Linked DNA regions of Azospirillum brasilense. The protein of the gene in region 1 interacts with the protein of each later gene in a pairwise test. Links are inferred from orthologs where the notes say so. Each region holds a gene or a part of one and is shown on either strand. Other genes may lie near its edges. The genes, in order: secA and secB.

Region 1 (3,568 bases):
TCCGCCGGGGCGGGAGCGGCCTGCGCGGCGGGAGCGGGCGTCGCCGCGGGAGCCGGAGCCGGAGTCTGGGCGTGTGCGGCCAGCGCGAGGCCGCAGGCGGCCATCGACAGCAGGGCGGCGCGGAACACTCGATTCACCATGGAGTCTCTTCCTTCCGGCGGATGTGTCTTGTCACAGGCAATGTTATGACAGGGGGCTTCTTATGACGGACGACCAGCTGCGCCGGCTGTCCGGCCCCGCGCCCGAATCCGCGGGGGATTAAGCATGGGTTCGCGGCGCGGGGCAAGCGGTCGTGATGCGCGGCCGTGACGCCGGCGCCTTGCTTCGACCGTGTTCAAGGCGATATGGCGGCGGAACGGTGGTGCTTCCAGGGCGCATCACACGCCGATCCTCGCCCCGTGCAGCGCCGGCACCCCCGCGACGCACCCCTCAAAGGGCCGGGCAAAGGGGCGGGTCTCGTTGACAGAAACTTGCTTCGGGCCTATGTGAGACCGGTCAAAAAGCCGGCTTCACGACGTTCCACCCCCGAGGTTTTCATGTTCGGTGCTCTCGCCCGCAAGATTTTCGGCACCGCCAACACGCGCACCGTCAAGGCGCTGCAAAAATCCGTCCAGCAGATCAACGCGCTGGAGCCCGAGTTGGCGGCGCTCTCCGACGACGCGCTGCGCGCTCGCACCGATTGGCTGCGCGGACGGCTGTCGCAGGGCGAGACGCTCGACGCCATCCTGCCCGACGCCTTCGCCACCGTGCGCGAGGCCGGCAAGCGCGTGCTGGGGCAGCGGCACTACGACGTGCAGCTGATGGGCGGCATGGTCCTGCACCAGGGCAAGATCACCGAGATGCGCACCGGCGAAGGCAAGACGCTGGTCGCCACGCTGGCCGTCTATCTGAACGCGCTGGAGGGCAAGGGCGTCCACGTCGTCACCGTGAACGACTATCTGGCCTCGCGCGACAGCGCCTGGATGGGGCGCATCTACGGCTTCCTCGGCCTGACCACCGGCTGCATCGTGCACGGGCTGGACGACGAGGAGCGCCGCGCCGCCTACGCCGCCGACATCACCTACGGCACGAACAACGAATTCGGCTTCGACTATCTGCGTGACAACATGAAGTTCCGGCTGGAGGACATGGTCCAGCGGCCCTTCAACTTTGCCATCGTGGACGAGGTCGACTCGATCTTGATCGACGAGGCGCGCACTCCGCTGATCATCTCCGGCCCGTCCACCGATTCGTCGGAAATGTACGTGCAGGTGGACCGCCTGATCCCGCAGCTGACGCGGGACGACTATGAGTTGGACGAGAAGAACCGCACGGTCAGCCTGTCCGAGGCCGGGCAGGAGCATATGGAACAGCTTCTGGCCGAGGCCGGGCTGCTGAAGGCGGGCGGTCTGTACGACATCCAGAACGTGGCGCTGGTCCACCATTCCCAGCAGGCGCTGCGCGCCTACACGCTGTTCCAGCGCGACAAGGACTACATCGTCAAGGACGACAAGGTCATCATCATCGACGAGTTCACCGGCCGCATGATGGAGGGCCGCCGCTATTCGGAAGGCCTGCACCAGGCGCTGGAGGCCAAGGAGAAGGTGACGATCCAGCGCGAGAACCAGACGCTCGCTTCCATCACCTTCCAGAACTACTTCCGCATCTACCCGAAGCTGGCCGGCATGACCGGCACGGCGATGACCGAGGCGGCGGAGTTCGCGGAGATCTACGGCCTGGAGGTCGTGGACATGCCGACCAACGTGCCGGTCCAGCGCAAGGACATGGACGACGAGGTCTACCGCAAGGCGTCGGAGAAGTACGACGCGATCATCGACCTGATCGAGGACGCCCGCAAGCGCCAGCAGCCGGTGCTGGTCGGCACCACCTCCATCGAGAAGTCGGAGCTGATCGCCGAGCTGCTGAAGAAGCGCGGCATCCCGCACAACGTGCTGAACGCCCGCCACCACGAGCAGGAAGCCTACATCGTCGCGCAGGCGGGCCGTCCCGGCGCCGTCACGGTCGCCACCAACATGGCCGGCCGCGGCACCGACATCCAGCTCGGCGGCAACGTCGAGATGCGCATCCAGATGGAGCTGGCCAACCTGCCGGACGGACCGGAGCGCGACGCCAAGGTCAAGCAGATCGAGGCCGAGGTGGCCGAAGCGCGCGAGCTGGTCAAGCAGGCCGGCGGCCTCTACGTCGTCGGCACGGAGCGGCACGAGAGCCGCCGCATCGACAACCAGCTGCGCGGCCGTTCGGGCCGCCAGGGTGATCCGGGCGCCTCCAAGTTCTTCCTGTCGCTGGACGACGACCTGATGCGCATCTTCGGGTCGGAGCGCATGGACGGCATGCTCCAGCGCCTCGGCCTGAAGGAGGGGGAGGCGATCATCCACCCCTGGATCAACAAGGCACTGGAAAAGGCCCAGACCAAGGTCGAGGCCCACCATTTCGAGGTCCGCAAGAACCTGCTCAAGTTCGACAACGTCATGAACGACCAGCGCAAGGTCGTCTATGAGCAGCGTCGCGAGATCATGGACACCGAGGACATCGCCGAGACCGTCCTGGAGATGCGCCATCAGGTCGTCTCCAACATGGTCAACAAGGCGATCCCGCCGAACTCCTACTCCGAGGCCTGGGACATCGCCGGCCTGCACGAGGAGGTGAACCGCCTCCTGGGCATGGACCTGCCGGTCGCCGACTGGGCCAAGGAAGAGGGCATCGCCGAGCCGGAGATCGAGGAGCGCGTCCGCGAGGCTGCCGACCGTAAATACGCGGAGAAGGTGGAGAATTACGGTGCCGAGACGATGCGGCATGTGGAGAAGAGCCTGCTGCTGCAGATCCTCGACCAGGAATGGAAGGATCACCTGCTCCAGCTCGACCATCTCCGCCAGGGCATCAGCCTGCGCGCCTACGCCCAGAAGGACCCGCTGAACGAGTACAAGCGCGAAGCCTTCGAGCTGTTCGAGACTATGCTGTCGACCCTGCGCGAGCAGGTGACCGCCGTGCTGATGCATGTCGAGATCCGCATCGCCCCGCAGCCGGAGGAACTGTACGCCCGTCCGCCGCAGGAGATGCACGAGGGCCGCGACGATCCGGCGCTGGCGATGGCCGAGGCCGGAGCGGGCGCTGCTCAGGGCTATCCGCCGGCCGACGCGCCGTTGCCCGCCGGCATGGTCCGTCGCGAGGCCGCCGCTTCGGTGGTGCCGGGGGCCGACCCCAACGCCTGGGCGAACACGCCGCGCAACGCGCCGTGCCCCTGCGGCTCGGGCCAGAAGTACAAGCACTGCCACGGCAAGGTGGCGTAAGCGCCGCCGCGAAGAACGCCGCCGGGGACGTTCCGGAGGGGGACGTTCGGGAAGGGGCTGGGCCGCAGGGGCCGGCCCCTTTCCTTTTGCGGTCCTGGAAACTTCGGCTGGGCTGTGGCGTTCTTCCGATCAACAAGCGGGAGCGCAGCCATGTTGCAGGAATTCAAGACCTTCATCAGCCGCGGCAACGTCGTGGAACTGGCCGTCGGCATCATCATCGGCGCGGCCTTCACCGGCATCGTCAACTCGCTGGTCAGGGACATGCTGATGCCGCCCATCGG
Region 2 (3,280 bases), 230 kb from region 1 along the record:
AGCGCCGTTCGACGCTCAACCGACGCACCCTGCGCCGGCCCGGGACCTCTGGCACTCCCCCTCGCATGACCGATTCCCTTAAGGCACCCCCATGCATCTCCAAGAGCTGAAGTGCAAGAGCCCCGCCGAACTGCTGGCGTTCGCCGAGGAACTGCAGATCGAGAACGCCAGCACTCTGCGCAAGCAGGACATGATGTTCGCCATCCTCAAGCAGCTGGCGGAAAACGATGTCCCGATCTACGGCGACGGCGTGCTCGAGGTTCTTCAGGACGGCTTCGGGTTCCTGCGCTCGCCGGAGGCCAACTATCTTCCCGGCCCTGACGACATCTATGTCAGCCCCAGCCAGGTGCGCCGCTTCAGCCTGCGCACCGGCGACACGGTCGAAGGCCAGATCCGCGCGCCCAAGGATGGCGAGCGCTACTTCGCCCTTCTCAAGGTCAACACGATCAACTTCGATGCGCCGGACAAGGTCCGCCACCGCATCAACTTCGACAACCTGACCCCGCTCTATCCGGAAGAGCGGCTGCGCATGGAAGTCGACGACCCGACCAAGAAGAACTACACGGGCCGCATCATCGACCTCGTGGCGCCGCTGGGCAAGGGCCAGCGCGGGCTGATCGTCGCCCCGCCGCGCACGGGCAAGACCGTGATGCTGCAGAACATCGCCCATTCCATCGCAACCAACCACCCGGAAGCCTATCTGATCGTCCTGCTGATCGACGAGCGTCCGGAAGAGGTGACCGACATGGCCCGCTCCGTGCGGGGCGAGGTCATCAGCTCCACCTTCGACGAGCCGGCGACGCGCCACGTCCAGGTTGCCGAGATGGTCATCGAGAAGGCCAAGCGGCTGGTCGAGCACAAGCGCGACGTGGTCATCCTGCTGGACTCCATCACCCGTCTGGCCCGCGCCTACAACACCGTCGTTCCCTCCTCGGGCAAGGTGCTGACCGGCGGTGTCGACGCCAACGCGCTGCAGCGCCCGAAGCGCTTCTTCGGTGCGGCCCGCAACATCGAGGAGGGCGGTTCGCTGACCATCATCGCGACCGCGCTGATCGACACCGGCAGCCGCATGGACGAGGTGATCTTCGAAGAGTTCAAGGGCACCGGCAACTCCGAGATCGTGCTGGACCGCAAGCTCTCCGACAAGCGCACCTTCCCGGCCATCGACATCTCCAAGTCGGGCACCCGCAAGGAGGAGCTGCTGGTGGACAAGGGCACCATCTCCAAGATGTGGATCCTGCGCCGCATCCTGATGCCGATGGGTGTGACCGACGCGGTGGACTTCCTGGTCGACAAGCTGAAGCACACAAAGTCGAACTCGGAATTCTTCGAGTCCATGAATCAGTAATCGGTGGTTTCCTCTCCCCCATCCGGTCCAAGGGCGGGGGAGGGCACAAAAAAGGCGGGAGGCCCCAATGGAGCCTCCCGCCTTTTTGTTTGCCCGAAACCGATGGCCCGGATCAGAACGCTGCCGTCAGAATCGCCATATCAGAACGGCGACTGCGGCGCCTCTTCGGCCTGGGCCTGCTGGCCGGCGGTCTGGCGACGGTACAGGTCGACGAAGTCGATCGGGTTGATCATCAGCGGCGGGAAGCCGCCGTCCTGGGTGCAGCCGGCCACGATGGCGCGGGCGAACGGGAACAGCATCCGCGGCGCCTCGATCAGCAGCACCGGGCGGTGATGCTCCTGCGGCAGGCCCGGAAGCTGGAACAGGCCGCCGTAGGCGACCTCGACCAGGAAGGCGGTCGCCTCGGCCTGCTTGGCCTCGCAATGCAGCTTGAGCACGACCTCGTAGACGTCCTCGCCCATCGGCTGAACCTGCACGTCCACGCCGATGTTGACCTGCGGCTGCGGCTGGCCGGGCAGCAGGCTTTGCGGTGCGTTGGGGTTCTCGAAGGACAGGTCCTTCACATACTGCGCCAGCACATGCATCGGCAGCGACGAGGCGGCTTCCTGATCTTGACCGTTGATCTGCTGATCGGACATGGACAACTCCTGGCCGCGGGGCGGCATCACGATGGAAAGGTCTTCAAGACCCGCTGGCTAGCACGGAACCGCTGGCTCCACAAAGTGAAACCGGTGCGTTTCACCCGCGGTCGTTGCGGTAGGGCGAACCGGGCGGCGCCCAGCGGGAGTCCCCGAGCTTGGGCGTGTCGTCCGGCCCGTCGCGGTCCGCCGGACCGGCGTTTCCCGGACGGCCGCCATCGGGGTCGACCTCCTGGTAATCGACGTCGATCACACCCGGCGGCGGGCGGTCGGGCGGCCCGCCATGGGGGCCGTTCGGATTGCCGGCGTTCCAGCCTTGGCCACCCGCCTGACCGCCCATGCGGCCGTGCATCTGGAAGGAGGCCGCGCCTTTCATACGGTCGAACAGCCAGCGGCCCAGAGCGTTGCGGATCGGGCGCACGAACAGCAGGATTCCGACGATGTCCGTCAGGAAGCCGGGGATGATCAGCAGCAGGCCGGCGACGACGACGCAGAACCCCTCGAATACGGCGCCGACCGGGCTCTCGCCGCGCTCCGCCGCCTCCTGCGCGCGTTTGAGAACGGACAATCCCTGCCACCGGATCAGCACGGACCCGAGGATGGCGGACAGGATCACCAGCCCGACCGTCGGGCCGGCGCCAATCCAGTCGCCGACCTCGATGAAGGTGGCGATTTCCGCGATCGGCAGCAAAAGGAACAACAGCAACAGGGGATTCATGGCCGTCCTTGCTCTTTCAACCCCGAGGGCCTATCTACACCAGGGTACGTCACCCGATCTTTGGTTGGAAGAACAGCTCCGGCACGGGTCATCGGGTGGAATCCTCGGCGGAGAGGGCGAGCTGGGATCTGGTCCCGGCACCGTTCCGGTACACTTAATGCTCACCCGCCGGAGGGTCCAGTAGTGGATCAAGCGGGGCCGGTGATTTCGGGGCCGGCCTTCAGTCACCCGGAAGGATGGATGATGGGAGATGGGTTTGTGTTCGTCGAGATCCTGATCTTCGCGATGATCGCGGCGTTTCTCGTGTACCGGCTGCGCAGCGTGCTCGGCCGCCGCACCGGTGAGGAGCGTCAGCGGCCGAACCCCTTCACGGCCCGCCCCAACAACCAGCCCGACAACGTGGTGGCGATGCCCAACCGCGAGCGGCCCCTGCCGAACACCGCCCCGTCGCCCGACGAGCCGGTGTCGCTGGCCACGGCGCTGGAGCAGATCAAGGCCGCCGACCCCAGCTTCGACGAGAAGTATTTCCTGCAGGGCGCCCGCGGCGCCTTCCAGATGATCGTGGAGGCCTTCGCC

What was found.
Region 2: the proteins of secA (region 1) and secB interact in binary tests that used the Escherichia coli proteins (3 or more experiments, as listed by UniProt). The link is inferred for Azospirillum brasilense from one-to-one orthologs.

Annotation. Positions count from the first base shown.
Region 1 is NZ_CP059449.1:744,724-748,291, reverse strand. The notes cover bases 233-3,487. They hold secA (preprotein translocase subunit SecA), read left to right. Parts: upstream 233-536; coding sequence 537-3,287; downstream 3,288-3,487. Other genes in these bases: mscL (large conductance mechanosensitive channel protein MscL), read left to right, coding at 3,438-3,487. Also shown: H1Q64_RS03555 (peptidylprolyl isomerase), read right to left, coding at 1-140; more of mscL, read left to right, coding at 3,488-3,568. UniProt on the Escherichia coli protein: Required for protein export, interacts with the SecYEG preprotein conducting channel.
Region 2 is NZ_CP059449.1:976,888-980,167, forward strand. The notes cover bases 238-3,204. They hold secB (protein-export chaperone SecB), read right to left. Parts: upstream 1,987-3,204; coding sequence 1,489-1,986; downstream 238-1,488. Other genes in these bases: rho (transcription termination factor Rho), read left to right, coding at 238-1,348; H1Q64_RS04635 (FxsA family protein), read right to left, coding at 2,087-2,704; H1Q64_RS04640 (Tim44/TimA family putative adaptor protein), read left to right, coding at 2,948-3,204. Also shown: more of rho, read left to right, coding at 92-237; more of H1Q64_RS04640, read left to right, coding at 3,205-3,280. UniProt on the Escherichia coli protein: One of the proteins required for the normal export of some preproteins out of the cell cytoplasm. It is a molecular chaperone that binds to a subset of precursor proteins, maintaining them in a translocation-competent state.